One region of the Bradyrhizobium algeriense genome, then DNA from elsewhere that is predicted to be linked to it. Evidence: riboswitches for the same ligand, from Rfam matches in the RefSeq annotation. Region 1 holds a riboswitch; each other region holds the start of a gene.
The links. A riboswitch is a leader RNA that binds a small molecule or an ion and turns the genes downstream of it on or off. The one in region 1 is predicted to bind cobalamin.

Region 1 (10,268 bases):
CGTCGCGCAAATTCTTTTTCTGACCGAAAACGGATATACGCTGGTGCGGCCATGATCACCGACATCGTGATTGCGAGTGAAGCGAAACAAATCACCTCTCCCCGTGGGCCGTGGTACAATTGATGGATTGTAGGAGCAGGGCTGGAGCTACATCCGCCCCTGATCCGATCTGAATTAACGCGGACGTGTAGCCATGATCTTTCGTCAGCTCTTCGACAGTGTTTCGGGCACCTACAGCTACCTGCTGGCGAGCCGCGCCGGCGGCGAGGCGTTGATCCTCGACCCCGTGCTGGAGAAAGCCGACCGCTACTGCCAGCTGCTGCGCGAACTGGATTTGCGACTGGTGAAGGCGGTCGACACCCATCTGCACGCCGACCACGTCACGGGCCTCGGCGAACTGCGCGACCGCACCCAGTGCATCACCATCATGGGCGAGCAGAGCAAGGCCGACGTGGTGTCGATGCGGGTTTCCGACGGCGACAAGGTGATGATCGAGGGCCTCAGCCTCGACGTCATGTACACGCCCGGCCACACCGACGATTCCTACTCTTATTTGATGGGCGACCGCGTCTTCACCGGCGATACGCTTCTGATCCGTGGCACCGGCCGCACCGACTTTCAGAACGGCTCTTCGCGCGCGCAATACGAATCGATCTTCAACCGGCTGCTGAAATTGCCGGATGAAACCATGGTATTTCCCGCCCACGACTACAAGGGCGACACGGTTTCCACCATCGGCGAGGAGCGGCGTTACAATCCGCGTCTTCAAGTGCGCTCGGTCGACGAATATATCGAGCTGATGGCCAATCTGAAGCTGCCGAACCCGAAGATGATGGACGTGGCGGTGCCCGCCAACATGCATGTCGGCCTGCATCAGGAGGATCTCGCCAAGCAGGGGCTCGCGCTCTCTGCCCGCGACGCGATCAACCGTCTCGGCCGGCCCGACATCCTGCTGGTGGATTTGCGCGAAACCAGCGAGCGCGCCAAGCACGGCACGATCTCGGGCGCCCTGCATGCGCCCTATCCCGGCATCGCCGAGAGCCTCAAGCCCGGCGGCATGCTGCGCGAAGTCGCCGCCGCCACCGGCCGCCGCGTGGTGTTCTTCTGCGCCTTCGGCGAACGCTCTGCGATGGCGGTGACTGCCGCGAAGAACGCGGGGCTCGCCAACACCGCGCATATCGAGGGCGGTATCGATGCGTGGAAGAAGGTAGGTGGACCGGTGGTGATGGGGTGAGATGCCCGTAGGGTGGGCAAAGGCGCCCTTGCGCCGTGCCCACCATCCATCAACACATTCGCTCTGGACGGTGGGCACGCTGCGCTTTGCCCACCCTACGAAACTACGAACTACGAAATTAGTTTCCCACCCGCTTCACCTCCGCCGTCAGCGCATCCAGCGCATCCGCCAGCAGCACGCCGCCGCACTCGGTCATGCGCTCCGGAATCACGATGCGCTTTTCCGGTGGATAAAAACGCTCCAGCGCCGGATGCAGCAGGAACGCCTGGCCGTCGTCCCTCGCAGTGTCGCCGGCCTGCGAAACCACGATGAAGTCCGGCCGTAAGTTCACGATCGCTTCCAGCGAAGCAAAGCCGCCGAAGGCAAAGCCGAGATCACCGGCTGCGCTGCGCAAGCCAATTTCGCTGAGCAGCGACCCGACAAAGCTGTCGCTGCCCGCCACCCAGCCGCGCCGCGACAACGGCAGCACGCGGTAATGGCGCTCCGAGACCGCGTGGCGGGCGCGCGCCAGCGCGGCATCAAGCCGTGCGATTTCCGCCGCCGCGCGATCGGGATGACCGGTGATGTCGCCAGCCTCGCGGATCTGCTGCCGCGCTTCGTCGAGGGTTCGCGGCACGGCGAGTTCGGCGAGACGAAGCCCCTTGGCCTTCAACAGTTCCCGCGTCGAGCGCTTGTCGAACGCGCTGGCGACGACGATGTCGGGCCTGATGAGCAGCACGTCTTCGGCTCCTCCGGAGAGAACCGGATAGCGGCTCATGTCGCCCGCCTGCGATTGCCAGCCGTCCCGCGAAAACCGGCTCAATCCCAGAATCTGCTCGGGGTCGGCCAGCGTCAGCAGCAATTGGTCGGTGCAGACATTCATCGACACCAGGCGCGGCAGATTGGCTGCGAACGCAGTGCTGCCCGGCAACGCAAGTGCCATCACCGCGACCAGAAATGCCAGCCGCCATCGCACCAGATATCGATCCATCAGATATCCGCCCACGGCACGATCACGGCCTCGCGCTGGAATTCCGCGCGATAGGCCGAGATCCTGAACACGTCAGCCATCACCTGCTCGGACAGCGCCGCCGCCGGCCCGCCCTGCGACACCAGGCGGCCTTCGCGCAGCACCAGCACATGGTCGGCAAACCGCGCCGCCAATCCCAGATCATGCGTCACGACAATGACGAGCACGCCCTTGTCGGCAGTCACCCGCAGATTCTTCATGACGTCGATCTGATGCCGCGGGTCGAGCGAGGCGGTCGGCTCGTCGGCCAGGATGACCGGTGCCTCCACCGCCAGCGCGCGCGCCAGCGCGACGCGGCTGCGCTCGCCGCCGGACAATTCCGTGACGCGGCGATCGCTGAACGCCATCACGTCGACCGCCTGCATCGCGCGCAGCACCGCCTCCGCATCTTTGGGCGACAGCCGCGCCGGATCGGTGGCGCCATGCGGATAGCGGCCGAGCGCCACGATGTCGCGCGCCGGCAGCGGCCAATGCACCACATGCCCCTGCGGCAGATAGCCAAAGCGTTTTGCGCGCTCGCGCAGCGGAAGCGAAGCTAGTGCGATGCCGCCGATCTCGATCTCGCCTTCGGACGGGATCAATCCCGCCAGCGCCCGCAACAGCGTGGTCTTGCCGGCGCCGTTCGGCCCGACCAGCGCCACCAGATGTCCCGGCGACAGCGCCAGCGAAACGTCTTTCAGCACGACGCGGCCGGCGAGCCGCACGCCGAGTCCCCTTGCGATCAGAAGCGCCACCTCGCTCATGCGACGCCTCCGCCGAGCGCGCGGCGTTCGCGCATGATCAGATAGAGGAAGAACGGCACGCCGATGATCGAGGTCAGCACGCCGACCTTGATGTCCGATGTCGAGGGAATGATACGAACAGCGATATCGGCCGCCAGCAGCAGCGCCGAGCCTGCGAGCGCGCTCGGCACCAACAGCCGTCCCGGATCGTGGCCGATCAATGGTCGCATCAGATGCGGCGCGACCAGCCCTATGAAACCGATGGTGCCGGTGACGGCGACCGCGCCGCCGACGCCGAGCGCCACGCCCGAAATCACGAACAGCCGCAGGCGGCCGACATCGACGCCGAGGCTTTGCGCGGTTTCCTCGCCCAGGCTCAGCGCGCGAAAGGCATGGCGCTGGCTGAACAGCATGATCGCGCCGGCAATGATGAAGGGAAACGCCAGCATGACATGCTGAAAACTGCGGTCCTCCAGCGAGCCGAGCAGCCAGAACGCGATCTCCAGCACCACGAAGGGATTGCTGGAGAGGTTCATCACCAGCGCGGTGGCCGCGCCCGCGAAGCTCGAAATCGCGAGGCCCGAGAGGATGAGGATGAGCAGCCCGGCATTGCGCCCGGCGATGGTCAGCAGCCCGAACACCGAAACGAACGCCGCGATGATCGCCGCGACCGGCAGCGCGTAGGAGCGCACGTCGGCCAGCCCCAAGGCGATCACCAGCACCGCACCGAACGCGGCCGATTGCGGCGCGCCGAACAACTCGGGCGAGGCCAGCGGATTGCGCAACAGGCCCTGCAGCGATGCGCCTGACAGCCCGAGGATGGCGCCGATCGCCAGCGCCAAGAGCGTCCGCGGCAGGCGGATTTCCCGCACGATCACCTGCGAAACCTCGCTGCCGCCGCCGAACAGCGCTTCCGCCACGGCAAGCGGCGACAGCCGCACCGGACCAATACCCAGCGAGATCAGCACCAGCAGCCCAACGAGGGCGGCAAGCGCCGCGGTCGCGCCGATCCGCCGGCGCGCGGCATCCTCGTTGGTCACGGTTACAGCCTCAACACTCATTGATCGTCCTAAAGCAGGTTTACCCGCTCCGGTACAGGAGCGCAGGCAAAGAACAGGCAGGAGTGCTCATGCGGCAAAAATAGCGCACTCGTCCAGTTGACATCGCAAGCGCGCCCAAGGCGGATTGACTCGAACTTTGGCAAACTTCTACCATAGTTCCCGACGGTTCCCGTTTTTGGGGATCAAAAGGGAATGCGGTGCGGGGAAGTCCCCCAATTCCGCGGCTGCCCCCGCAACTGTAAGCGGCGAATCCTTCGTCATAGGCCACTGGGAATCTCGGTCCTGGGAAGGCGACGATGGGTAACGACCCGCGAGCCAGGAGACCTGCCGTCAGCCGTGGTCACACGCGAAGATGTCGGTCGGGGAGTACAGGCATTAGCTTCACCTAAGCTGCATTAGCACATGGTGAGACTTGGTTCGCTGTGACGTGCCACTGACGTCATACCGAGGTCTGAACCATGTCTTCCACCATCGCCACGCGGCAGCGCCGCTACTGGCTTGCCTCCAGTTTCCTGATACCTGTCGTATCGCTCGGCATTTCCGGCGCGCAGGCGCAGCAGACGCCATCCGAGCAATTGCCGCCGATCGAGATCACCTCGCCCACCGACCCGAACCGGACCCGCGCCAAGCCGACCTACGGTGAGCCATCAACCTCGCGCCGCGCGGTGCCTCGCACATCTCCGACACCCCGCACCGACGCTGCGTCGGCACCCGGCCCGGTAGCGGACTCGTTCTCGACCGGCGTAGGCGCTGTCCGGCAATTCAACGGCATCGTCGGCACATCGACCGCGGTCATAACAGCGCAGGATATCGCGCGTTCGCCGGCCTACACCGTACAGGAAATTATCGCACAGACACCGGGCGTGCAACTGACGAGCCTGTTTGGCGGCGTTAATGGCGCAAGGACCAGTGTTGACCTCCGTGGCTTCGGTGCGTTCGCCTCCTCCAATACCCTGCTCCTCATCAATGGACGCAGGGTCAATGACGTCGACATACAAGGTGTGGATTTCTCGACCATTCCGCGCGATTCGATCGAGCGCATCGAAATCACCCGCGGCAACAGTGGCGCGGTGCTGTACGGCGACAATGCGATCGGCGGCGTCATCAACATCGTCCTGAAGAACGGCGTCGGCGGCCCACCGGTCGCGATCCGCGCTGAAGCCGGCGTCGGATCGTTCAACCAGCGGCAGGCCTCGATTTCGGCCGCGACCAATTACGGGCCGTGGTCGACGTCGTTCTACGGCAACGGCATCAAGTCCGATGGCTATCGGGTCAACAACGCCCTCGACCAGCGCAATGGCGTCGGCAATTTGAATTACACCACGCCCGGTCTCACCGCGTTCCTGACGCTGTCGGGCGACGACCAGAAGCTGGGTTTCCCCGGCGGCCGCACCGTTGATCCGGCGACCGGCCTGAACCAGCTCGTCACCAACCGCCGCGGCACCAATACCCCGTTCGACTATGGCAACCAGCAGGGCGCCAACGCCACTGCCGGCTTCACCAAGACCTTGATGAACGGCGTTGACCTCATCGTCGATGGCGGCGTGCGCGACAAGAAGCAGCAGGCCGGGTTCTTCGGGCTGTTGCCGACGATTCCGTTCAACTATGTCGACAGCCATCTGCAGACATGGTCGATCACGCCGCGCTTGAGCATCAAGAACGTGATCTTCGGAATGCCTTCGGCCATCCTGACCGGCGTCGATTATTACGACGCGACCTATCACTCAGAGCGTCCGGTCGCCAAAGGCATGATCCCCATTCACACCTACGATTTGTCACAGCAAACGCTCGCCGGGTACTTTCAGCAAACCATCGGGTTACTGCCGACGACAGATTTTTCATATGGCGGACGCCTGCAACGGACCACCCTGAAAGCCCGGGACATTCTCCAGAACGATCCGAACTGCGCGATATTCTTTTCGTGCAGCGTCCAGAATTTCCCGCTGGATTCCGAGGAAGGGCAATACGCCCTGCATATCGGCCTCGAACATCGCTTCAATAATGTGTTCTCGGTGTTTGGGCGGGCCGCACGCGCGTTCCGCACGCCGAACGTCGATGAAAGGCTCTCCTCGGGTCCCGCCTTCGACCCCTTCTTCAACGCGCTTCCCGGTGACTTCAGGCTGAAGACCCAGACCTCTCATGACATCGAGGGCGGCGTTCGCATCAAATCCGGACCGCTCGAAGTTCAATCGAGCATCTATAACATGGACCTCGAGAACGAACTCCAGTTCAACCCGATACAACGCTTCAACGTCAATCTCGATCCGACCCGCCGCTACGGCTCGGAAACCAGCGCGTCGTTTCGTGTCAGCGATACCGTGCAGTTGCGCGGCGGCATGGCCTATACCCGTGCGGTGTTCCGCGAAGGCCCGTTTGCCGGCAACGACGTTCCGCTGGTGTCCCGCTACACCGGCAGCGCCGGCGTCAGCTGGAATATCTGGCAGAACTATCTCGTCGCCGACGCCACGGTGCGCGCCTGGAGCGAGCGCTTCATGGACAACGACCAGGCCAATACCCAACGCCTGATTCCAGCGAGCGCAACGGTCGATTTCAAGCTGAGCGGCGCGTACGAGCGCTTCTTCTGGTCGATCTCCGTCAACAATATCTTCGACGCGCTGTACTACGACTACGCCGTCGCGAGCATGTTCACGCCGGGTCGCTTCTCGGCCTATCCGCTTCCCGGCCGCACCTACATGGTGAAGGTCGGCGCGACGTTCTGACCGCAATAGCCGGTTCGGCGCCATGCCGAACCGGCTTGTCCTGACCTGACAAGACGGTATTCTCCTTGCGCCTATTGCCCGGGAGAATTTTTTTTCATGCCTGCCCCGCTTCCGTTCCGCAGGCGGCGATGAGCGCCGCAGCCATCGATCTCTTGCCGCGGGAGATATCCAATCCCGATACGCAATGGAGCCTCGGCACCTTCGGCGCCATCGCCGAATTTTCGCGCGCCCCTGACGAGCCGGTGCGCTTGAGCCAAACGCCTGAGGCCGTTTCGGCCGTGACGGCGCGCGGCGGCATTGCCCTCAAACCGCATCCCGCCATCCGCCCCTTCGCGTCGGAAGGCATCACCAGGACCGGGTGGAATCAACGGGTCGCGCTTTGCCTGCCGCGAGATGATTGCGCCATGCACCAGCGCATTGCGCTGACGGAGATCGGCCCTGATCACGAAGCGCCGCGTGAGGAAGACCGGAATTGTGTTCTGTTCGATCTGGGTTTCGGCGCGCTGCAGATCGATTGCTGTATTCGAATCGACGATCACAGCCTCGCTGCGCGATTGCGCGAACATGCCGGCCGCGCCGTGTTCGAGCCCGGCAATCCCGCCATGGCAATGATCCTCGCGGCCAATCCGCACCGCGTCTTCATCAGCCGGCTCGGCCGCATCGAGGTCTATCAGCCGATCCCGCCGCCCTTGGGCAAGAGCCCGGAGGGACCGCACACGCATGTGCTGCCGCGGCTCCTGCAAAGCCGGCGAACCCATCCCGCGACCGAGCCGGTGCCTCAGGGGTGGATTCCCTGCGCGCATCTCTATCCGCCGCATCCGGCACGGGACGGCCTGGGCGAGGCCCGGCCGTTCTACGCCACCCACCATCATGCCTTTCAGCGGATGATGGCCGCGTGCGGCGATCCCGCAGCCCTTGCGACCAAGCGGCGGGTGGTCGATGCGGTGCTTGCCGGCGAGCCGCCCACGGCGGTGGCCGGTGACCGCCACGGCCGGATCAGCGTCCGCATCGCATTGCGGCAGATGAAGTCGCAGGGCCATGCGTCGGCGGCGCTGAGCGCCTGGCTGGCGAGCTTCGATGCTGCGGCGCCCGACGAGGCCGACGACGACGCGGCCCTTCAAAATGAGGGCTGATTTGACAAGAAAGTGCGGCTTTTTCGACCGAAAATAACATCCTCTGCGCCCCGATCCGTGGTAAACCGCCGGCAGACCGCTCGACGATATCTGTCGTGATTTCAGAGGTATGACATGGACGATGAGCCGAAGAGCGCCGCCGAACTGAAGGAGATTCGGCTGAATCGGAAGCGCACCCAGGAAGTCGAAGGCATCAAGGCGATGGCCGAGATCGCGGCCGCCGACATCGCGATCCGAAAGCGGACCGAGAAGTTGCGCGCGCTCCGTCTGGCAAAGGAAGCGGCCGACCGTGAAAACCCGCCGGAACCGGCGGTTAAAAGCAAGGCCAAGACCAAGGCCGCGAAAAGAGGCTGATCTGAAATGACGAAAGAAGATCGTGATCGCGCCCAGGCCCGTGTGGACAAGGCGACAAAGGCCGCCCAGGACGCGAGATCCGGCAAGGCCGAACGCGACGCCAGCGCCAAGGCTGTGCTCGACAATATGGCGAAGCTGAAGGCGTTGCGTCTCGCGCGCGAGGCAGCCGAGCCGCAACGTGCTCCCGCCGCGAAGGCCGCAAGAAAGGCGCCCGCCAGCACCAAGCGGTCGAACGAGAAGCCGGTGGCCTTGTCCGACTGGCTGGCGAGCCAACAGAACGGCGGACGGCGAACCTGAGGTCGGACTCTTAGGGGTGTCTCGTCATGCGGGCGTCTCGTCACGCCCGGGCAAAAGCGCGAAGACGCTTCGCGCTTTTGCCGGGCCGAAACGAAAAGTCGGTCAGATATCCGCCGCGTTTACGCCGGCCCAGGCCAATCGATCATCGAACGCGTCTTGTTCTCGGCATCGTAGACCTGCACCTGAAGCATCTGGAACCTGTTCTTCAGGGCCATGCCCGCCTCTTCGGCAGCCTCGACTGTGTCGTGATGCGATTTGAAATGACCGTCCACCACCAGCGAGTAACCGGTGGTCGGCGCCTTGTCGGCGCGGATGGTTTTGCGCGGCTGCGGTTCTTCCGCCGCAGGGCGGGGCTTCTTCATGCTGGCTCCGTGTGAAGGCCCTTTTGGACTGAACGCCGCAAAAAGGGCAGGAAAGTTCTTGTGGCCGGCGCTAACATGCCGGCCCAACGCGATCGGATTGAGATCATGCCGATACTCCGAATCGGCAAGCAGAGCAACGTCGATTCATCCGACGAAAAAGGCATCAGATGGGCGGAACTGGCAGGAAGAACGAGCCTCCGAAGCCGGCGGACGACAAGCCGAAAAAACCGGAACGTGCGCCGGTCGAGGACGAGGACTACGAGGACGGCGACATCGCCACGCCGAAGCGCGACCGCCACGGCAATGATGATGAGCCGTTGTAGCACAACAGCTGGAACTTCGTAGGTGGGCAAAGCGCAAGCGTGCCCACCATTCGAGATGACGGTCGAGGATAGATGGTGGGCACGGCGCAAGAGCGCCTTTGTCCACCCTACGACTCACGTGCCAAACCCCTCCCCCTCTATCGCTCGAATACTCCCGACATCGAGCAGATGCGCACCAAATCCGCCACGCGCGAGTTTTATCGCTGACTTCGGCGAAGCCAGCAGCAAAGCTGCCGTCACCGCAAGCGGCACAGCGCTGATCCAATCTGATCGCATCGGCGTGAGTTCTTCGCTGCTGCCGGCATAGGGCGCGCTGTTCGCGCACAGACGCACGATTTCCCTGACGACGTCGGACCGCGTCCCACCGCGCGCGGCGCATCCGAGCAGCGCCTGCATCGCCAGATGTGTGAGCACGCCCTCGCGGCTCTCCGGCAAGGGCGCAGGTGTCTCTCCGAGCGAGATCTGAAGCAGCAATCCAACCAGATCGATGCCGGAGCGATACGCGTTCATTGGCTCGACCAGACGCGGATTGCCATCGATCAGCAAAGGCGCGTCGCCATGATCCGGCATGATGTAGTCGATCGACAGCGCACCGTGCCAATCGAGCGCCTGTCCGACCTTTTCGAGATGCGCGCGCACGATGGGCCGCCTCACGCTCTGCTTGATCGCCTCGCCGCCGCCTATGCCGGGCATGACCTGCCGATAGGCATGAAAGCCGATCATCTGGCCGCGGCAAAACACCGACTGCGCCTTCTCGGTCGTGCCCGCGACAAGGTCTTGCACCAAAATCTCGTCGGCAAGTGCATCGCCGGCGCCGAGATCGTGCAGCGGGCTTTCGAGATCGTCGGCATTGCGTATGAACCAGATGCCGCGGCTCGCGGTGCCGACCGACGTCTTGACGACGGCAGGAAATCGGACGGCTTCACGCAATTGCTGCGCCGACGTCACGATTTGCGTCGGCGGCTGCGGCAGTCCCAATCGATCGAGCAGCCGGCTGAAGCCTGCCTTGCTGTGCGCGGTACGGTAGCTCTCGAAGCTCGGCAGCGCGAGGCC
Region 2 (10,268 bases), 7.4 Mb from region 1:
GGCTTGCGCTCGCGCGCTGATGACGGGACGCCGCGCCACCGAGGCTGCGGCAACGGCGGCGTTGTCGATGATGCGATTGCCCAGCATCTCCACCACATCGCTCTCGACCGCGACCGGGTCGGCGGCCACCTCAGCGATCTTCCAGGCCAGTTGCCCTGCGCGTGGCAGATGATCGGCCGATTTGAACGTACGAACGCTATGCTGTTTCAAGACGCAGCTTCCCTCTGGATTGGATCGGTCATGGTTGGTTGCGCGATCGGGACCGGCCGGCCGAATTCGTTCACCGCGACCATCTCGAACGTTCCGCGCACCGCGGATTTCCGCCTGCCGCTGCTCAAATCTTCGCGGATCATGTCGACGGCGACCGTCATGGAACTGCGCCCGACGCGTACGACCTGGGCAACGAGCTCGACGAGTTCGCCGACATGGACTGGCTCGTGAAATTCGATTCTGTCCGAGGTCGCCATGACGACGCTCTGGCGAGCGTGCCGCGTGGCCGTGACGAATGCCGCCTTGCCCATCAGGCTCAGGGCATGGCCGCCGAACAGCGTGCCGTAGTGATTGGCTTGCTCCGGAAACACCATCTCCACGAACCGTGTCTCGTCGGGATGGAGGTTTGGCGACGCCGTTGAATGCATTTTCCTGCTCCGGACGACTTGTCTTTCCGTACCGACTTCGCAATATCTACAAATGTGCGCCGTCGAAATGGCTGAAAAAGCGTAGTCTTGCGAAGAAAAGCCGGTCGATTTGCAAAGTTTGCGAAGGTGTTGCGATGAAAAAGACCTTTATGGGCGTGCGGTTGAAAAGACTGCGTGAGGAGCAGCGCCTGACGCAGGCGGCGCTTGCCGGCAAACTCGGGATCTCGCTCAGCTACCTCAACCAACTGGAAAACAATCAGCGTCCGCTCACCGTGCCGGTGCTGCTGGCGCTCAATTCGGTGTTCGGCCTTGACGTGCAGTCGTTCGCCGAGGGCGACGAGGCGCGCCTGATCTCGGACTTGCGCGAAGCGCTGGCGGATCCTTCGCTAGGAGAGTCGATCGCTATCGCTGAACTTCGCGAACTCGCGCAGAACATGCCCGCGGTCGGGCGCGCGCTGATCAACCTCAACCGCAAATACCGCCATGCCGCCGAGCAATATGCGGCCATCTCCGCGCGGCTCGGCGACGACCGTCAGGCCGCTGCGGCGGTACTTCCGTCTACGCCGTTCGAGGAAGTCCGCGACTTCTTCTATCTGCAGCACAACCACATTGCCGAGCTCGACGATGCGGCGGAAGCGATCGCCGGCCGGTTGGAATTGCCTGTCGGGCGGATGACGCCGGGCCTGGTGTCGTATCTCGAAAGCCGGCATGGCGTGACTGTCCTGATCGACGCGATCGACGAACTGGGATCGGGAACACAGCGCCTGTTCGATGGCCGCACACGAACGCTGCGGCTGTCGCCGAGCCTTGATCCGGGCCAGCAGGCGTTTCAGCTCGCCACGCAGATCGCCATTCTGGAACTGGACGAGGCGATACGTTCGATCGTCGACAACGCCAAGTTCACCAGCGACGAAGCGCGCGGCCTCGCCCGCATTGGCCTTGCGAACTATTTCGCCGGTGCGCTGATCCTGCCTTACTCCGTTTTCCTCAACGAGGCGGAGCGGTGTCGTTACGACATCGAGTTGCTCAGTCACCGGTTCGGGGTGGGCTTTGAAACGATCTGTCACCGGCTGAGCACCCTGCAGCGCCATAATGCGCGGGGCATTCCGTTCTTCTTCATTCGCGTCGATCGCGCCGGAAACATATCGAAGCGCCAATCGGCGACCGACTTCCATTTTTCGCGGGTCGGCGGGACCTGTCCGCTGTGGAACGTCTATGAGGCCTTCGCCAACCCGGGGCGTATCCTGACGCAATTGGCGCGGATGCCCGATGAACGAACCTATCTCTGGGTTGCCCGCACAGTGTCGCACGGCAGCGGGGGATACGGCGCGCCCGCCAAGACGTTTGCGGTCGCCTTGGGATGCGATGTTCGCCATGCGGAGCGAATCGTCTATTCGCAAGGTCTCAAGATCGATCCGTCACTGGCGACGCCGATCGGCATGGGCTGCAAGGTGTGCGAACGGCCGGATTGTCCGCAGCGCGCATTTCCGCCGGTCGGCCGGGCCTTGCGAATCGACGAGACGCGCTCCCGCTTCGCGCCCTATGCGACGTCGTGAGCTGAACGCGGCTGGAATAGCGGGGAAAACGTTTTTCAAGCGGAGAAAGAATCAGCTTCCCGTGCTTTTCATCCCCTTGCGGAAATTTTTTTTGATCGTCGATCTCCAGCGCCCCATTGACACTCCGGCCCGAATAATACCAGATATAGCTGTCACGGCCCACCCTGTCGCAAGATTTGGTGGCTAAGAGGGAAGTCGGTGTATCGCGTGTTTTGCGAGAATCCGACGCTGCCCCCGCAACTGTAAGCAGTGAGTTGTTCCCGATTTCACGTCACTGATGCGGCCACGCATTGGGAAGACCGGGTACGACGCCGACCTGCGAGCCAGGAGACCTGCCGCGACACCAAAAAACGTCCACGGGCGGGGTGTCCGGCGGCCGCTTGCAGAATCATGCCGGTGCTTTGCGCCGGGCATTCAATGCAGCGTCGCCCCAAGACATCCAGCCCCAACAACACTACGGGGTCTGCCGATGTCGCAATCTTCTCAACTCGTTTCTCCCGAAGCCAAAGCCGCTCCCTTTCTCGCGTTGCGCTCCGAATCATCAGCCGCGCCGGAAGCCGCGCCTCCAATGCAGGTGATCCGCCGCAACGGCACGGTTTCGAAATTCGATGCCAGCAAGATTTCGGTCGCGATGACCAAGGCGTTCCTCGCGGTCGAGGGGCATGGCGCGGCCGCTTCCCGCCGCGTGCATGAAATCGTCGAGCAACTGACCGACGAAGTCGTCGGCGCGCTGTCGCGCCGGATGAGCGAGGGCCGCACCTTTCATATCGAGGACGTGCAGGACCAGGTCGAACTGGCCTTGATGCGCAGCGAGCACCACAAGGTCGCGCGCGCCTATGTGCTGTATCGCGAGGAGCGAACGCGGCAGCGCGCCGGGCAGGAAGCGGCCAAATCGGCCAAGCCGTCAACCGGACCTTTGTTGCATGTGACGCTGGCGAACGGGACGAAAGTTCCGCTCGACACGGCGCGGCTGGTGTTGATCGTCAACGAGGCGTGTGCTGGCCTCGATGGCGTCGAGGCGGCTCCAGTGCTCACTGAGACCCATCGCAATCTCTATGACGGCATCAGCCAGGATGAATTGGCGCTGGCGTCCGTCATGGCTGCGCGCACGCTGGTCGAACAGGAGCCGAACTACGCCTATGTCAGCGCGCGGCTATTGCTCGACAAGCTGCGCACCGAGGTGCTGTCGTTCGTGCTCGGTGCGCCGACCAGCGCGTCGCAGGCCGATATGGCGGTACGCTACGGCGAATACTTCCCCGCCTACATCAAGACCGGCATCAAGGCCGAGCTGCTCGATCCCGATCTGGCGCGGTTCGACCTGAAGAAGCTCGCCGCGGCGCTGAAGCCGGAGCGCGATCTGGCGTTCCAGTTTCTGGGGCTGCAAACGCTGTATGACCGCTATTTCCTGCATGAACGCGGCAACCGCATCGAACTGCCGCAGGCGTTCTTCATGCGCGTCGCGATGGGCCTTGCGCTGCGCGAGATCGACCGCGAGGCACGCGCCATCGAATTCTACGACCTGCTGTCGTCGTTCGACTTCATGGCTTCGACGCCGACGCTGTTCAATTCGGGAACGCTGCGACCGCAATTGTCGTCCTGCTTCCTTACCACCGTTGCCGACGATCTTGACGGCATCTTCAAATCGGTCAAGGACAACGCGCTCTTGGCGAAATATTCCGGCGGGCTCGGCAACGACTGGACCCGCGTGCGCGGGCTAGGCGCCCACATCAAGGGCACCAACGGCGAGAGCCAGGGCGTGGTGCCGTTCCTCAAGGTGGCGAACGATACCGCGATCGCGGTCAACCAGGGCGGCAAGCGCAAGGGCGCGGTCTGCGCCTATCTCGAAACCTGGCATATCGACATCGAGGAATTTCTGGACCTGCGCAAGAACACCGGCGACGACCGTCGCCGCACCCATGACATGAACACCGCGAACTGGGTGCCCGACCTGTTCATGCAGCGCGTCGAGGCCGATGGCGAATGGACGCTGTTCTCGCCGGACGAGACGCCCGATCTGCACGATCTCTACGGCACGGCGTTCGCCGAGCGTTACGCGTTCTATGAAGCGAAGGCGGCGCGCGGCGAAATCCGGGTGTTCAAGCAGGTTCGCGCCACGGATCTTTGGCGCAGGATGCTGACCATGCTGTTCGAGACCGGGCATCCCTGGATCACGTTCAAGGACCCCTGCAATCTGCGCTCGCCGCAGCGCCACGCCGGCGTGATTCATTCCTCGAATCTCTGCACGGAGATCACGCTCAATACCTCCGACGACGAGACCGCCGTCTGCAATCTCGGCTCGATCAATCTGCTCAACCACGTGCGGGAAGGGCGGCTGGATGAGCCGCGGCTGAAGCGCAGCGTGGCCATCGCGATGCGGATGCTCGACAACGTCATCGACATCAATTTCTACACCATCCCGGAAGCGCGCCGCTCGAACCTGCGGCACCGCCCGGTCGGTCTCGGGCTGATGGGCTTCCAGGATGCGCTGCAGGCGTTGCGGATCGCGATGGCTTCCGATGCGGCTGTAGCCTTCGCCGATACCAGCATGGAGATGATCTCCTACTATGCGATCTCGGCCTCCGTCGATCTGGCGGCCGAGCGCGGGCGCTATCCGTCGTTTGACGGCTCGCTGTGGAGCCGGGGCATTTTGCCGATCGATTCGATCGAACTGCTGGCGGAAGCCCGCGGCGGCCTTGCGATGGACCGCGGCATGGCGCTTGACTGGGATCACTTGCGCGAGCGCGTCAAATCATCAGGCATGCGCAATTCGAACGTGATGGCGATCGCGCCGACGGCGACGATTTCGAACATCTGCGGCGTGGCGCAGTCGATCGAACCCGCCTACCAGAACCTCTATGTCAAATCCAACATGTCCGGCGACTTCACGGTGGTGAACGAGTTTCTGGTCCGCGACCTCAAGGCGCGCGGGCTGTGGGACGAGGTGATGGTCAACGACCTCAAATATTTCGACGGCAGCGTTGGCACCATCGATCGCATTCCGGACGACCTCAAGGCGCTCTATGCCACAGCCTTCGAGATCGACAGTGCCTGGCTGATCGAGGCGGCCTCGCGGCGGCAGAAATGGATCGACCAGTCGCAGTCGCTTAACCTCTATATCGCCAATCCCTCAGGCAAGAAGCTCGACGCGCTCTATCGGCTGGCCTGGGCGCGCGGGCTGAAGACGACCTATTATCTGCGCTCGCGCAGCGCGACGCATGTCGAAAAATCCACGCTCCGGGGCACCGACGGCAAGCTCAACGCCGTTGCGGCTGCACCTGCGATGTCGGCCGCGCCGATCATCGTTCCGTCCGCGATCACGGCGCCCGACCTGTCCGGCGCGGTGGCATGTTCCATCGACAATCCCGAATGCGAAGCCTGCCAGTAAGCAGACAAGAAAAGAAGGAAACGACAATGCTCGACTGGTCAGAACCCGCTGCGCCCCTGCGCCGGATGCCACTTCCCTTGGAGGCGCAAACCACTGTTGCGGCCGATCAAACCGGCCTCGGCGCGATCGATCGCAGCGGCGGCAGGGTGTCCGTGGACGACAAGCGGATGATCAACTGCCGCGCCGACGTCAATCAATTGCTGCCGCTGAAATACAAATGGGCATGGGAGAAATACCTCGCCGGCTGCAACAATCACTGGATGCCGACCGAAGTCTCGATGCAGGCCGATATCGCGCTGTGGAAATCGCGCGACGGCCTGACCGAGGATGAGCGCCGCGCCATCAAGCGAAACCTCGGCTTCTTCGCGGCTTCCGAAAGCCTCGTCGCCAACAACATCGTGCTGGCGATCTACCGCCATCTGACCAATCCGGAGTGCCGGCAGTATCTGTTGCGGCAGTCCTTCGAGGAGGCCGTTCACACCCACACCTTCCAGTACATCGTCGAAAGCCTCGGCCTCGACGAGGGCGAGCTGTTCAACATGTACCGCGAGGTGCCGTCGATCACCGACAAGGCGGCGTGGGCGCTGAAGCACACCCAGCACCTCGACGATCCCGATTTCAGGACCGGGACACCGGAAGCCGACCAGGCGTTCCTGCGCGATCTCGTCGCGTTCTATGTGATCTTCGAGGGCATGTGGTTCTATACCGGGTTCGCCCAGATCCTCTCGCTCGGCCGCCGCAACAAGATGGTCGGGATCGCCGAACAGTATCAGTACATCCTGCGCGATGAATCCATTCACCTGAACTTCGGTATCGATGTCATCAACCAGATCAAGATCGAGAATCCGCATCTGTGGACCAAAGCCTTTCAGGACGAGGTCCGCGCCATGGTGCGTGAGGCGGCCGAACTGGAAGCGGCCTACGGGCGGGACACCATGCCGCGCGGCTTCCTCGGCCTGAATGCGGCGTTGTGCGAGAGCTACATGCACTTCATCGCCAACCGCCGCTGTGCGCAGCTTGGGCTACAGCGGGTGTTCGACGAAACCGAAAATCCGTTTCCATGGATGTCGGAGGCGATGGACCTGAAGAAGGAGAAGAACTTCTTCGAGACGCGGGTGATCGAATATCAGAACGGCGGGGCGCTGAGCTGGGAGTAGGGGTGGCAGGCTCCCTCCACACGTCGTCCCTGCGAACGCAGGGACCCATAGCCACCGAACGTAGTTGTGTAAGCAGGCGTCTGCCGTCCCTGCGAACGCACTAGGGTTTCTACACGTCTGGCGCGACAGATTGACTCGGTGGGTCATGATGTTATCCCGCGTTTGCGGTTTGTATGATTCTGTTTCTGACGCTTTGATTCGAAGGAGCGTCGGAGATGGAGCACGAGCCGGATTTGTCACTGGGTGAGTTTGGCGACGTTCGCCTCGATAAAAGGGGGCGGCGTTTGTGCAGGCTATGCTTTGCACGCGCAGTGTCTGCTTGCGCCGGATGGCGCAGGGTGACTGGGCCGCGTACATGGCGTACTGGCGGTTCGTGAACAATCCGCAAGTCACGACCGATCGACTGATTGAAGGCTGGAGCAGGCAGACGGCGACCGTGGTCGGCGGGCGTCATGTGCTGGCGATCCAGGACACCAGCGAGGTCAAGTTTCAGACGCGGCAGGGATGTCGGCGTGGACTGGGCAAAGTCGGCAAAGGCAATGCCCGCGGCGTGTTGCTGCATGCCATGATAGCGGTCGATGCCGACAGCGGGGCCTGTCTCGGTCTCACCGGCGGCAAGGTGTGGACGCGCAGGGGCAAAGTTAAGACCCCTCACGACGAGCGGGAGTTGGCCAACAAGGAGTCGGCGCGCTGGGTTACGACGGCTGAGCAGGGCTGCGAGGTTCTGGCTGCGGCGCGCATGATCACCGTCATCAATGACCGTGAAGGGGAGTTCTTTGCGCACTGGGCGCTGACGCCCGGCGACAACGTCCACCTGCTGACGCGGGCTATGCATGATCATGCGCTGGCCGACGGCGGAACCCTTTATCAAGCGGTGGAGCGAGTTCGCTTCTGCGACAAGGCGGTGATCGATCTGCCGCAGCGGATGGATCGCCACGGTCGCCAAGCCCATCTCTCGCTGCGCTTTGGAACCGTCGTGCTTAAGCGGCCGGCGCGACCCGGCGTGAAGGAACTGCCTGAAGGCGTCAAAGTCAGCTTCGTGGAAGTCGTCGAGTTGCACCCCCCGAAGGGGGCTGAGCCCGTTCATTGGCTGCTCTTGACCACTCATTCGATCGCCAATGCGGCCGATGCTTGGCGGATCGTCTCCTGGTACAAGCAGCGCTGGATCATCGAACAGCTCTTTCGCTCGTTGAAGAACCAGGGCTTGCGAATCGAGGACAGTCAGCTCGAAAGCGCCGAGGCCCTGATCAAGCTCGTGACGATCGCTACTAAAGCGGCATGTATCGTCATTCAACTCGTTCAGGCCCGCAATGGTGGCGAACAATTGTCGGTCAAATGCGCCTTCACCCCCGAAGAAATCGAAGCACTTGCCGCCATCAACAAAACCATGAAAGGCAGGACCGAGCTTCAGAAGAACCCGCATCGCCCCCACACGCTTCAGTGGGCGGCATGGATCATCGCCAAGCTCGGCGGATGGACCGGCTACGCCTCGCATCGGCCACCCGGACCAATCACATTTCACAACGGAATGGCTCGCTTCCAAATCATCGTCGCTGCCAGAGCCATCGAAAATGTGTAGAAACGCTAGTGAGTTCGCAGGGACGACAACAAAAACTGCCGTTGCTGCGTCAAAACTTAAGATTTCCTCAATTCGGCCCGGTCTATTGCTTTAGGGGCGTGCGCTTTGGGACAGGCGCCCGAGCAAGGATCTCGCATGGCCGCCTCTCACTCCACCTTCAGGCCCGCACCGGAGCAAACTGCAATTCCCGCGTGGCTCGTCAGGGTCTGCCTGGTGCTGGCGGTTGCGAACGTGACCCTTTGCCTGTCGGCGTATTTCTCGCACTGGTGGGTTTACAATGCTGACGGCCTCGGCATCCCGACCGACTTCATCAACGTCTGGGCGGCCGGCCGCCTGGTGCTCGATGGTGTCCCGGCTCAGGCCTATGACTGGGACGTCCAGAAGCAGGTCGAGGTCGCAAAACTCGGTCAGGATTTTGTCGGCTATTTTGCCTGGCACTATCCGCCGCCGTTCCTGTTCGTCGCTTCGTTGCTGGCACAGCTTCCCTATCAGCTCGCCTTTATCGGCTGGGCTGTGGTCAGCTTTCTGCCCTTTGTTGTCGCGATGCGCGCGATCGTCGGCCGCGACTTCGGCTATTTGCTCGCGCTCGCCATTCCAATGGCGTTCATCAATGCGCTGGTCGGGCAGAACGGATTCCTCACCGCGGCGCTGATCGGCGGTACGCTCTATCTGATCCCGGTACGCCCGGTACTGGCAGGCATCTGCCTCGGGCTTCTGACGTACAAGCCGCAATACGGGCTGCTGTTTCCGATCATGCTGATCGCAGCCGGGCATTGGCGCGTGTTCATCAGCGCCGGCGTAACGGCGGTCGTGCTGGCCACCGCTTCCTGGCTCGCCTTCGGCATCGAGAGCTGGCTGGCGTTCTTCCACTGGATGCCGAAATTCTCGCAAGCCTTCCTGACCGACGGCAAGGCCCCATGGTGGAAGCTGCAAAGCATCTTCTCGATGGTGCGTTACTTCGGCGGCACGGAGCCGCTCGGCTGGGCATTCCAGTGGGTTCTCACCGCCTCCGTGGCCGTGGTGCTGGCGCTGGTGTGGCGAAGCCGCGTGCCCTACACGCTGAAGGCCGCAGCGCTTGCCGCCGGTACGCTGCTGACCACGCCCTATCTCTTCATGTACGACATGATGGTGCTGGCGATCCCGATCGCCTTCATGGTCCGCGTCGGACTGAAGACCGGTTTTCGCACCTACGAGCTCCCGGCGCTCGGCGCCGTCGTCGCTCTCATCGGCTGCTACATGTTCACGGGTATTCCGACCGGCTTTGGCGCCACGCTGGTCGTGTCCACGCTGGTCCTGCGCCGAGCCGGATCGTGGTGGCGGCATGAGCCGGTGCCAAAGCTGGTTGCGGCCGGCGCGTGAATGGCGTGAGGCGATGGCGGCAATATCATGCGCAGGGGGCATGAAATCACCGCTGGCTATTTGATGAACGCCGCCCACAACGCGGCATTCGCTAGCGCCTTGGCCGGCAAATCCTTCCCGAAACACGCTGAAAACCGTCTTGTCATCAGTCGTGAATAGTTGTTCACTTCTTCAAAGCGATGAGTACGTTCATCGCTCAAGACGTTGAAGGTGTGCGCGTTCTGGCAGGCTCCACGGGGGCTCGAGGGCGCGCCGGGGACGGAAGACGCGCCATGGTCTATCGGCGAACCCATCAGGTCGTAAAGCGGCTGGCGGCGCGGCGTAGCGCCATCCTGGCGGCGGCGCGGGACGCTGCGGCCGAAGGCGGCATGGCGGCGGTGCAGATTGCTCCCGTCGCAGTCCGCGCCAATGTCGCGGCCGGCACTGTCTACCGCTACTTTCCCTCCAAGGCCGAGCTGATTTCCGAATTGATCGCCGAAGTGTCGCGCGACGAACTGGCGGCGATCCGCCGTGCGGCGGATGCCGCTCCCGGGCCGTCCTCGGCACTGGCTGCCGCCGTTACCACGGTGGCCGTGCATGTGCTGTCACAACGCA
Region 3 (10,268 bases), 7.4 Mb from region 1:
GGCACCGGCTCGGACCTCTACTCCGCGATCACAGGCGCGATCGGCGCACTGCGCGGGCCGAAGCATGGCGGCGCCAACGAGATCGCGTTCGAAGTGCAGAAGCGTTACGGCGATACGGACGAAGCGGAGGCCGATATCCGCCGGCGCGTCGCGGCCAAGGAGGTCGTGATCGGCTTCGGTCACCCGGTCTACACCATCGCCGATCCACGCAACAAGGTGATCAAGGAGGTTGCGCGCCGCCTGAGCATCGAAAGCGAGAGCACCCGCATGTTCGAAATCGCCGACCGGATCGAGGCCGTCATGGCCGATGCCAAGAAGATGTTCGCCAATCTCGACTGGTTCAGCGCGGTCTCCTATCACGCGATGGGCGTGCCGACCGCGATGTTCACACCGCTGTTCGTGATTTCGCGAACATCGGGGTGGGCGGCGCATGTGATGGAACAGCGCGTCAACAACAAGATCATCCGGCCGGCCGCGAACTATATCGGCCCGGAGAATCTGAAATTCGTGCCGCTGCATGAGCGTGGCAAGACAGCGACCACCCCGCGCGCCGCGTAAGGAGGCAAGCATGGTATATCTCCTGGGTGCTGATCTGGCCGACAAGCCGGCCGGGGCTCGCTTCCGCGAGCTCCTGGACAAACCGGGCATTCTCCAGATGCCGGGCACGCATAACGGAATGGCCGCGCTGCAGGCCCGCGACGCCGGCTTTTCCGCGCTCTATCTGTCGGGCGCGGCGATGACGGCGTCGATGGGCCTGCCGGATCTCGGCATTATCACGATCGAGGAAGTTGCCTTCTTCATCCGCCAGGTGGCGCGCGCTGGCGGCCTGCCGGTGCTGGTCGATGGCGACACCGGCTATGGCGAAGCGCTCAATGTCATGAACATGGTGCGCACCTTCGAGGACGTCGGCGCTGCCGCCGTTCACATCGAGGACCAGTTGCTGCCGAAAAAATGCGGCCATCTCAACGACAAGAAGCTGGCGGACGCGCGCGACATGGCCGCCAAGGTCGCTGCCGCCGCCAAGGCGCGGCGTCATCTCTATCTGATCGCAAGAACAGATGCCGCGGCGCACGAAGGCATGGACGGCGCGGTGGCACGCGCCAAACTCTATCTGGAAGCGGGAGCAGACGCGATCTTCCCGGAAGCGATGATCTCGCGTGAGATGTTCGAGGAGTTCGCCAGGCGTGTTCCCGGCGTTCCGCTGCTGGCGAACATGACCGAGTTCGGCAAGACGCCGTTCTTCACCGCATCCGAGTTCGAGGCGATGGGCTATCGGATGGTGATCTGGCCGGTGTCGTCGCTCCGCGTCGCCAACAAGGCCCAGCAGAATCTGTTCGCCGCCCTCAAACGCGATGGCAGCACCCATGAGATGCTCGACCAGATGCAGACGCGCGCCGAACTTTACGCAACGATCGGGCTGCATGACTACGAGGCGCTCGACGCCTCCATCGTCAGAACCATCGTTCCCACCGGCATGCCGTAGAGGTGAACTATGTAGCTATCGCGCTTCGATCGGAATGACGTTCATCGAATGATGGCAGAGAGCGCAGCGGGGGACGACCGATCTCGTATTGACTGAGATCGCCGTTGACCTTAACTGAACCCGTCGTGGTTCTTCGGGCTCGTTCGGCCCGAAGCTAAGAGGGAAGCCGGTGCGGCCGAAAAAGCCAAAGCCGGAGCTGCCCCCGCAACTGTAAGCGGCGAGCCGCTGTCCAACAAAGTCACTGAGACCTCACGGGGTTTCGGGAAGGCCGGACAGCAGCACAGACCCGCGAGCCAGGAGACCTGCCTCGACAACATACACGTCCTCGGGCGGGGTGTCCCGGTGGTGCGGTTGCGATTCCGCGCGCGCTGCCGTACGCGGAATCCAGACGTGTCACTTCGGCCTTTGCCCCCAACTTTTGGGGTTAAGCCAATGTCTACTGCAACGTCATCTTCTACATCGTCTACCTCCACAGTCTCCACTTCTGCGCTTCCCGTTGCCTCCCTCGGCACGCCGCGTATCGGCCCGCGCCGCGAGCTGAAATTTGCATTGGAAAGTTTCTGGTCCGGCGCCTCGGACGAAAAAGCCCTGATCGAAGCCGGCGCTGGGCTTCGCGCCGCTAACTGGGCGCGACAGAAAAAGCTCGGCGTCAGCGTGATCCCGTCGAACGATTTTTCGTTCTACGACCAGATGCTCGACACGTCAGTGATGGTCGGCGCGATCCCTGAAATCTATCGCTGGAACGGCGGCCCGGTCCCGCTCGCGACCTATTTTGCGATGGCTCGCGGCGCGCAAGGCAACGCGAACGAGGCGAGCTGCGGCCATACGCATCACGGGCACGATGCAGCCCACGGCATGCCCGCGCAAGAAATGACAAAATGGTTCGATACCAACTACCACTACATGGTGCCTGAACTAGCGAAGGATCAGCAATTCACCCTCGCCTCGCGCAAGCCGATCGAGGAATACGAGGAAGCCAAGGCGCTGGGCTATCAGACCCGCCCCGTGCTGGTCGGGCCGGTCACGTTTCTCAAGCTGGCGAAAAGCAAGGATACCGGTTTCAATCCGCTGTCGCTGCTCGACCGGTTGCTGCCAGTTTACATCGACGTGCTGCGCGAATTGGCCTGCCGGGGCGCCGAATGGGTGCAGATCGACGAGCCATGCATGGTGCTCGACCTCGACATCATCGCGCAGCAGGCGCTGCATTACGCCTATAGTGAGATCGCCAACGCGGTGCCGCAACTCAAGATCATGCTGGCGACCTATTTCGGCGGGCTGGGCGGCAACCGCGATACCGCGCTGGCGTTGCCCGTCGCCGGCCTGCATCTCGATCTGGTGCGCGCGCCGGATCAAATCGACGGCTTCGCCGATTTTCCGGATAACCGCGTGCTGTCGATCGGAATCATCGACGGCCGCAACATCTGGCGCGCGGATCTGGTCCGGATCCTCGACCGGCTCGAACCCGTGATCGCGAAACTCGGCAAGGACCGTGTGCAGATCGCCCCCTCCTGCTCGCTGCTGCATGTCCCGATCGATCTGGCGCTGGAAACGGGGCTCGATTCTGAAATCAAGAGCTGGCTGGCGTTCTCGGTGCAAAAGCTCGAGGAACTGACCACGCTCGGAACGGCGCTCGCCGGTGGCCGCGGAGCGGTCGAAGCCAGCCTGAAAGCTTCAGACCAGGCCGCCGCCGCGCGCAAGGCCTCGCCGCGAATTCACGACGCGAAGGTCGCGGCGCGCATCGCCGGCATCGACGCCGCGATGCGTCGCCGCGCCAGCGTATTCACTGATCGTGTCGGCGTTCAGCACGAGCGCTTCAACCTGCCGGCGTTCCCGACCACGACCATCGGCTCGTTCCCTCAGACGGCCGAAGTCAGGAAAGCCCGCGCCGCGCACGCCAGCGGTGCCCTGACGGATGAAGTCTACAAGGTCTATTTGCAGGACCAGACGGCCCGCGCGGTGCAGTGGCAGGAAACCATCGGCCTCGACGTACTCGTGCATGGCGAGTTCGAGCGCAACGACATGGTGCAGTACTTTGGCGAGCAGCTCGCGGGCTTCGCCTTCACCACCCACGGCTGGGTGCAGTCCTACGGATCGCGCTACGTCCGTCCGCCGGTGCTGTTCGGCGACGTCTCGCGGCCGAAGCCGATGACAGTCGAGTGGTGGCAGTACGCCCAGTCACTGACGAAGAAGCCGATGAAGGCGATGCTGACCGGTCCTGTCACCATCCTGAACTGGTCCTTCGTTCGCGACGATATGGCGCGCAGCGAGGCCTGCCGCCAGATCGCGCTCGCGATCCGCGACGAGGTGGCCGATCTCGAAGCTGCTGGCGCCGGCATGATCCAGATCGACGAGGCGGCGTTGCGCGAAGGCTTGCCGCTGCGCAAATCCGAATGGAAGGCCTATCTCGATTGGGCCGTCGACGCCTTCCGCCTCTGTTCCTCCGGCGTGCGCGACGAGACGCAGATCCACACCCATATGTGCTACTCGGAGTTCAACGACATCATCAACGCGATCGGCGCGATGGACGCCGACGTGATCTCGATCGAGACTTCGCGCTCGAAGATGGAGTTACTCGACGCGTTCAGGGACTACCGTTATCCGAACGAAATCGGCCCCGGCGTCTACGACATCCATTCGCCGCGCGTACCCGATGTCGGCGAGATGACCGCCCTGCTCAGGCTGGCGCGCAAGCGGCTCTCCGACGCCCAGATCTGGATCAATCCCGACTGCGGATTGAAGACCCGCAAATGGGAAGAGGTGCGGCCCGCGCTCGTCAACATGGTGGCGGCGGCTCGCGAATTGCGGGCGTCGGCCTAGCGCGAGAAGCGTCGCGCCTCTAGTCGGTTGCGTAGGGTGGGCAAAGGCGCACTTCGCGCCGTGCCCACCATCAACCCTCCGCATGCAATGGTGGGCACGCGGAGCCTGTCATCGGGCGCGCATTCGCGCGACCCGGTGGCTTTGCCCACACTACGACTGTCTTTATGATTATCGCGGAAGATCGAAGGAGACCGCCATGCGCTTCTGGATTGAATGCACGAGGTTCGAGACGGGGCAACCCATCCACATCAATATCGCGCTCGTCGGCAGCATGTCACGCGACGGCGAGCGCACCGTTCTTGCCTTTGTCGGCGGCGACGGGGAGACGATCGAAGTGGTAGAGACGCCGGAGCATATCCTGGCCGTGCATCTCGGCGCCCCCGCGAAGGCATAACTCATCTCGTGGCGGCAACCACGCCATTGCGAGCGAAGCGACTTGTCCGCCGTAGCCTTAGCGGAGGCGGAAGCATTCCATAGCGCGGCAGTATGGATTGCTACCTCGCTGCGCGTCTCGCAATGACGGGTGAGCTCAATTCCCCGTCTGCAATTCCCCAAAGCGCTCCCAGGTCTTGCCGTTGAACCGCATGAACTGCATCTGGTCGACCGGCACGTGGTCGGTCGGTGAGGTATTGACCTTGATGCCCGGCAGCAGCATCGGCAGTTCCAGATCCTTGATCGAATAGGCCTGCTTTAAAATATTCTCGGTCGACAGGTCGTTGCCGCAGGCCTTCAGCACGGCCTCCAGCACCATGGCGCTGTTATAGGCATTGACATAGTTGGTGTCGTGCTGGTCGCCGTCCGGAACGTATCTTGTCATGAATTCCCGCCAGCCCTTGACGCCTGCATCGTCCTTCCAGGCGGGATCGTCGGGATCCTTGACATAGGCGGTGGAGAGAATGCCGGTGCCGGCCTCGACGCCTGCCGGCTCCATCACGGTGGAAATCCACACCGCGACGTTGGAGAGGAAGGTCATCGGCCGCCAGCCGATCTCGAACGCCTTGCGGATCGATTGCGCAGCGAACTTCGGTGTGGCCGCGATCAAGAAGACATCGGCGCCGGAGGCCTTCAGCTTCACGATCTGCGAGTCGATGGTCGGGTCGGAGATTTCGTAGGTCGCGCCGGTGACGACGGAATCGTATTTGTCGCCGAGCACGTCCTTCAGACCCAACAGATAATCGCGGCCGTAATCGTCATTCTGCGAAATCACGGCGAATTTGACATTCGGATTCTTCGAAAGCGCATAGCGCGCATAGAGCCGGGCCTCGTAGCGGAACGGCGCCTGCACGCCGACGGTCGCCTGCGGAAACTGCGCGATGTCGGCGAATTTCGAGGCGCCGGAGGCCAGGAACAGTTGCGGGATATTCTTGCTCTGCAGATATTTCGCGATCGCGGTGTTATGCGCGGTGCCGATCGAGGAGAAGATCAGTGCGACCTCGTCGCTCTCGACCAGCCGGCGTGTCTGCTCCACCGTCTTCGGCGGCGCGTAGCTGTCGTCGAGCGAGATCAGATTGACCTTGCGGCCATTGATGCCGCCGCGCTCGTTGACCATCTTGAAATAGCCGACCTCGCCCTTGCCGAGAGCGCCGAACGCCGACACCGGCCCGCTATAGGGCATGGTCTGGCCGATCTTGATTTCGGTTGCGGTGACGCCGCGCATTTCGGCTGCGGTTGCGGGAAGCGCCAGGAACACCAGCGCGCCAAATCCTGCGAGCAAACGCACCGTTTCGCCTCCCATGGTTTCGCCTCCCATGCGCGGGCGCTTGGCCGATGGCCGCGACAGGCGCGGTTTGGCCGACGCTCTCTCTTGTGGTGCAAACATGCCATGGCGTTCCGGACCACGCCATGGCTAACGATGACATCCGCGACATAAAAAACGCGGCGTCACCGCCGCGTTTTCTATTCAGGTGCAGTCCGCTCTTACGCCTGCGGCTGCGGCTCCAGGCCGGGGTCCGGATCGGGACGCGGGCGCGGCTTGCCGGCGGGCGGCACGGCAGACGCCCGCGGCGTGCTCGGCTCCAGCACCGACTCGCGGTTCGGCTTCTTGCCGTTGAGCAGGTCGATGATCTCGTCGCCGGAAAGCGTCTCGAACTCGAGCAGGCCCTTTGCCAGGGTTTCGAGGTCTTGGCGCTTCTCGGTGAGGATACGCGTGGCTTCGTTGTAGCCCTCTTCGACAAAACGCCGGATCTCGGTGTCAATCTTCTGAACCGTGGCTTCCGATGCGTTCTGGGTGCGGGATACCGACATGCCGAGGAACACCTCGTCCTGGTTTTCGCCGTAGGACACGGTGCCAAGGGCTTCGGACAGACCCCATCGCGTTACCATCATGCGCGCCAGTCGCGTTGCCTGCTCGATATCTGAAGAGGCGCCGGACGTAACCTTCTCCTTGCCGAAGACCAGCTCCTCCGCAACGCGGCCACCCATCATGATCGCCAGCCGTGACGTCATCTGCTCGAGCGACATCGACAGCTTGTCGCGCTCGGGCAGCTGCATCACCATGCCGAGTGCACGGCCGCGCGGAATGATGGTCGCCTTATGGATCGGGTCGGTTGCGACGACGTTGAGGCCGACGATGGCGTGGCCGCCCTCGTGATAGGCCGTCAGCAGTTTCTCTTCCTCGGTCATGACGAGCGATTTGCGCTCGGCGCCCATCATCACCTTGTCCTTGGCTTCCTCGAACTCGGCCTGCGTCACCATCCGCTTGTTGCGGCGGGCGGCGGTCAGCGCCGCTTCGTTGACGAGGTTCATCAGGTCGGCGCCGGAGAAGCCCGGGGTGCCGCGCGCGATGGTCTTGAGGTTGATATCCGGCGCCAGCGGCACCTTGCGAACGTGAACCTTCAGGATCTGCTCGCGGCCGACAACGTCCGGGTTCGGCACCACGACCTGACGGTCGAAGCGGCCGGGACGCAGCAGCGCGGGATCCAGCACGTCGGGCCGGTTGGTGGCCGCGATCAGGATCACGCCTTCGTTGGCCTCGAAGCCGTCCATCTCGACCAGCAACTGGTTGAGCGTCTGTTCGCGCTCGTCATTGCCGCCGCCCAGACCCGCACCGCGATGACGGCCGACCGCATCGATTTCGTCGATGAAGATGATGCAGGGCGCATTCTTCTTGGCCTGCTCGAACATGTCGCGGACACGGCTTGCGCCGACGCCGACGAACATTTCGACGAAGTCCGAGCCGGAAATGGTGAAGAACGGCACGTTGGCTTCGCCCGCGACCGCACGCGCGATCAGCGTCTTGCCGGTGCCGGGAGGGCCGACCAAGAGCACGCCGCGTGGAATACGTCCGCCGAGGCGCTGGAATTTTCCGGGATCGCGCAGGAATTCGACAATCTCCTGCAGGTCCTGCTTGGCTTCGTCGACGCCAGCCACGTCCTCGAAGGTGACGCGGCCATGGGCCTCTGTCAGCATCTTGGCGCGCGACTTGCCAAAGCCCATCGCCTTGCCGGCGCCGCCCTGCATCTGCCGCGACAGGAAGATCCACACGCCGATCAGCGCGATGAAGGGCAGCCAGGAGACGAGCAGCGACACGAACCACGGCACGTTGTCGCCGGGCGGCTTCGCAGTGATCGAGACCTTGCCGTCATACAGGCGCTTGACCAGCGTCGGATCGCTCGGCGCATAGGTCTGGAACGAGGAGCCGTTGGTAAAGGTGCCGTGGATTTCCGGCCCCTGGATCACGACGTCGCGAACGCGGTTCTGGTCGACCTCGCTCAACAGCTGCGAAAACGAGATGTCCTGTGAGGACGTGCGCTGACCCGGATTCTGGAAAAGCGTGAACAATGCCAACAGCAGCAAGACAATTATGACCCAGAGGGCGAAGTTGCGCAGATTGGCGTTCATCGATCTTCCTTCGTGGTCGCGCGGATCGCGGCCTTATATCCTTGGCAGTAACCCTTGAGTATTCTTTGGGTAGTGAGGCGAGAATCCCCGGTCCACTGCACCCAATCTAGGTGGCGCCCGGGTCAATGCCAAGGGAACCACACGGGACTATTTAACGCATCTTAACGCGATTCCCGGTCAAAAAATGACGTTAGATCCGGGGTTTTTCCGGGGTGGTTAAGGCTCTCCGCCCGCATTGCAAGAGATATCGCGAGATTAGACGGTATCTCAAGCCCTCCGGCCCCGGCGCGGCGGCGCCGGATCGACGTGAATTCGGCCTCCGGTCAGGCTGATCGCGGCCCCGGCAAGCGTCTGTTTCAGACTTGTCTGTTTCAGACTTGTCTGTTTCAGACTTGTCTGCTTCTGGCCGTTCGCAATGGCGTTGTCCAGTACCGCCAGCAGCGCCTCGACCTTGCCGAGTTCCGCAGGCCCTTCGTGGCCGGCCCGGTCAATCGCGCGCTTGAGCAGCCGAAGCCGGATTTCCTCGGGCAGGCCGGCAAACGCCCCGGCATCGAATCCGAAGCGCGAGGCATCATCGCGATCTCTCAAGGCGAGATAGCGCTCGGCGCCGTCGGCCAGCACTTCGATCGCGGCATTCGCCCGCGCCAGCCTTGTTGCCAGCCGCGCCAAATTTCGGCTGTCGCCGCCCTCCTTGATCAAGGCCGGCATCAACGCGCGCAGCCGCGGCCGCGTGAAGCTCATGTCGCGATTGGTGGGATCGTCGGCAAAGGCGATCTTCGCCTTGCCCAGCGTCGCGACGAGCTGAGATTTCGGAACGTCCAGCAACGGCCGCGCCAGCCATACGCCCTCGCGCTCGGTCTCGCGCGCCATCGCCGCAAGCCCCGCGATGCCGCTGCCGCGCAGTATCCGCATCAACAGCGTCTCGGCCTGGTCGTCGCGGGTATGCGCGGTCAGGATGTGCGTGGCGCCGCTCGCCCGCGCGGCTTTCGCCAGCAGGCGATAGCGCGCGGCGCGGGCCGCGGCCGGCAGGCCGGTCTTCGGCTTGGTCCCGGTCCAGCGCAGCGTGCGATGGGGCACATCGAGGGCATGTGCGAGACGCTTGACCTCGCGCGCCTCGCGCGCAGCTTCAGCCCGCAAGCCGTGATCGACGGTAACCGCGATCAGTCGCGGCCCGCGCGAAAGCGCACGGCGCCAGCGGGCGGCAAGCCACATCAGGGCAAGCGAATCAGGACCGCCGGATACCGCCAGCACGAGTGCCGGCGCGGCCTTCCAGTGTGCGAACAGATCCTTCGCTTGCTGTACCGAGATCGGCGCGTGGTCGTCGTCAGGCATGGCATCGCCAGTCTATTCGAGGCCGGTGGCGGCCTCGACCGGCTTCCGCTTTAGCACTTAACCCGCTTCTGCTCACGATCGACGGCGGCCTTCACGCCAGCAGATGCGCGCGGATATTTCCGCGTCACCTCGCCGAGCGCGGCGCAGGCAGCTTCCTTTTCCTTCAGCGCCGCCAGCGACTGACCGAGTCGCAGCAGGGCGTCGGGCGCCTTGCCCGACTTGTCGAACTTGGTGGTCACGCCGAGGAACGCTTCGGCGGCGTCGCGATATTGCTGGCGCTGGAAGTAGCTTTCGCCGAGCCAGTATTGCGAATCCGCGATCAGCGGATCGCTTGGATATTTCTGCGCAAAGTTCTTCATCGTCTCTTCGGCCAGCGCATAGTCCTTGCGCTGCATGTAACCGATGCCGAGATCGAATTCGTCCTTTGACGTGGCCGAGGGCGGCAGCGTGGTCAGCGCGGCGCTGGCGCCGGGCCCGGGGCCGCGCGGTGGCGGTGCGGCTGCCGCGGGCGGCGGCAAGGCGCCACCGGGATCGCGCGGACCGCCGAGATTGAGCGGCTCGCCGGGCCCGCGTCCGCCGGGAGCGCCGACCGCCGCGTCGCTCGACATTGGCATCTGGCCACCGCCGAGCGCGCGCGGCGCGCCGGGGGCGTTGGGATTCTGGCTGGGGTCGAAAGCATCGCCGCGACGGCGGCCACCGACCTGCGGAGCTGCCGGGTCCTGTGCGATCGGCGCGGGAGAGGCGACCTGCGGCTGCTGGTCGTAGCCGGGTTGGGCCTGCGGATAGCCCTGCTGCT

Region 2: linked by a shared signal. The riboswitch ahead of V1286_RS01465 (ribonucleoside-diphosphate reductase subunit alpha) and the one ahead of V1286_RS36700 (TonB-dependent receptor) in region 1 are both predicted to bind cobalamin.
Region 3: linked by a shared signal. The riboswitch ahead of metE (5-methyltetrahydropteroyltriglutamate--homocysteine S-methyltransferase) and the one ahead of V1286_RS36700 (TonB-dependent receptor) in region 1 are both predicted to bind cobalamin.

The regions. Positions count from the first base shown of each region.
Region 1 covers NZ_JAZHRV010000001.1:7,658,517-7,668,784, reverse strand. The annotation lists gene V1286_RS36725 (DsrE family protein) at 1-55, shown strand, start outside; gene V1286_RS36720 (MBL fold metallo-hydrolase) at 194-1,234, shown strand; gene V1286_RS36715 (ABC transporter substrate-binding protein) at 1,353-2,204, opposite strand; gene V1286_RS36710 (ABC transporter ATP-binding protein) at 2,204-2,986, opposite strand; gene V1286_RS36705 (FecCD family ABC transporter permease) at 2,983-4,026, opposite strand; cobalamin riboswitch at 4,173-4,372, shown strand; gene V1286_RS36700 (TonB-dependent receptor) at 4,485-6,746, shown strand; gene V1286_RS36695 (DUF6925 family protein) at 6,875-7,879, shown strand; gene V1286_RS36690 (transcriptional regulator) at 7,994-8,233, shown strand; gene V1286_RS36685 (hypothetical protein) at 8,240-8,530, shown strand; gene V1286_RS36680 (hypothetical protein) at 8,650-8,892, opposite strand; gene V1286_RS36675 (hypothetical protein) at 9,060-9,215, shown strand; gene V1286_RS36670 (hypothetical protein) at 9,330-10,268, opposite strand, start outside.
Region 2 covers NZ_JAZHRV010000001.1:298,742-309,009, forward strand. The annotation lists gene V1286_RS01450 (MmgE/PrpD family protein) at 1-210, opposite strand, end outside; gene V1286_RS01455 (acyl-CoA thioesterase) at 207-638, opposite strand; gene V1286_RS01460 (short-chain fatty acyl-CoA regulator family protein) at 773-2,194, shown strand; cobalamin riboswitch at 2,333-2,548, shown strand; gene V1286_RS01465 (ribonucleoside-diphosphate reductase subunit alpha) at 2,664-5,579, shown strand; gene V1286_RS01470 (ribonucleotide-diphosphate reductase subunit beta) at 5,606-6,736, shown strand; gene V1286_RS01475 (IS4 family transposase) at 7,032-8,315, shown strand; gene V1286_RS01480 (glycosyltransferase family 87 protein) at 8,451-9,674, shown strand; gene V1286_RS01485 (TetR/AcrR family transcriptional regulator) at 9,947-10,268, shown strand, end outside.
Region 3 covers NZ_JAZHRV010000001.1:286,504-296,771, reverse strand. The annotation lists gene prpC (bifunctional 2-methylcitrate synthase/citrate synthase) at 1-558, shown strand, start outside; gene prpB (methylisocitrate lyase) at 569-1,483, shown strand; cobalamin riboswitch at 1,593-1,807, shown strand; gene metE (5-methyltetrahydropteroyltriglutamate--homocysteine S-methyltransferase) at 1,916-4,300, shown strand; gene V1286_RS01430 (hypothetical protein) at 4,497-4,694, shown strand; gene V1286_RS01425 (ABC transporter substrate-binding protein) at 4,830-6,035, opposite strand; gene ftsH (ATP-dependent zinc metalloprotease FtsH) at 6,218-8,140, opposite strand; gene tilS (tRNA lysidine(34) synthetase TilS) at 8,408-9,472, opposite strand; gene ybgF (tol-pal system protein YbgF) at 9,523-10,268, opposite strand, start outside.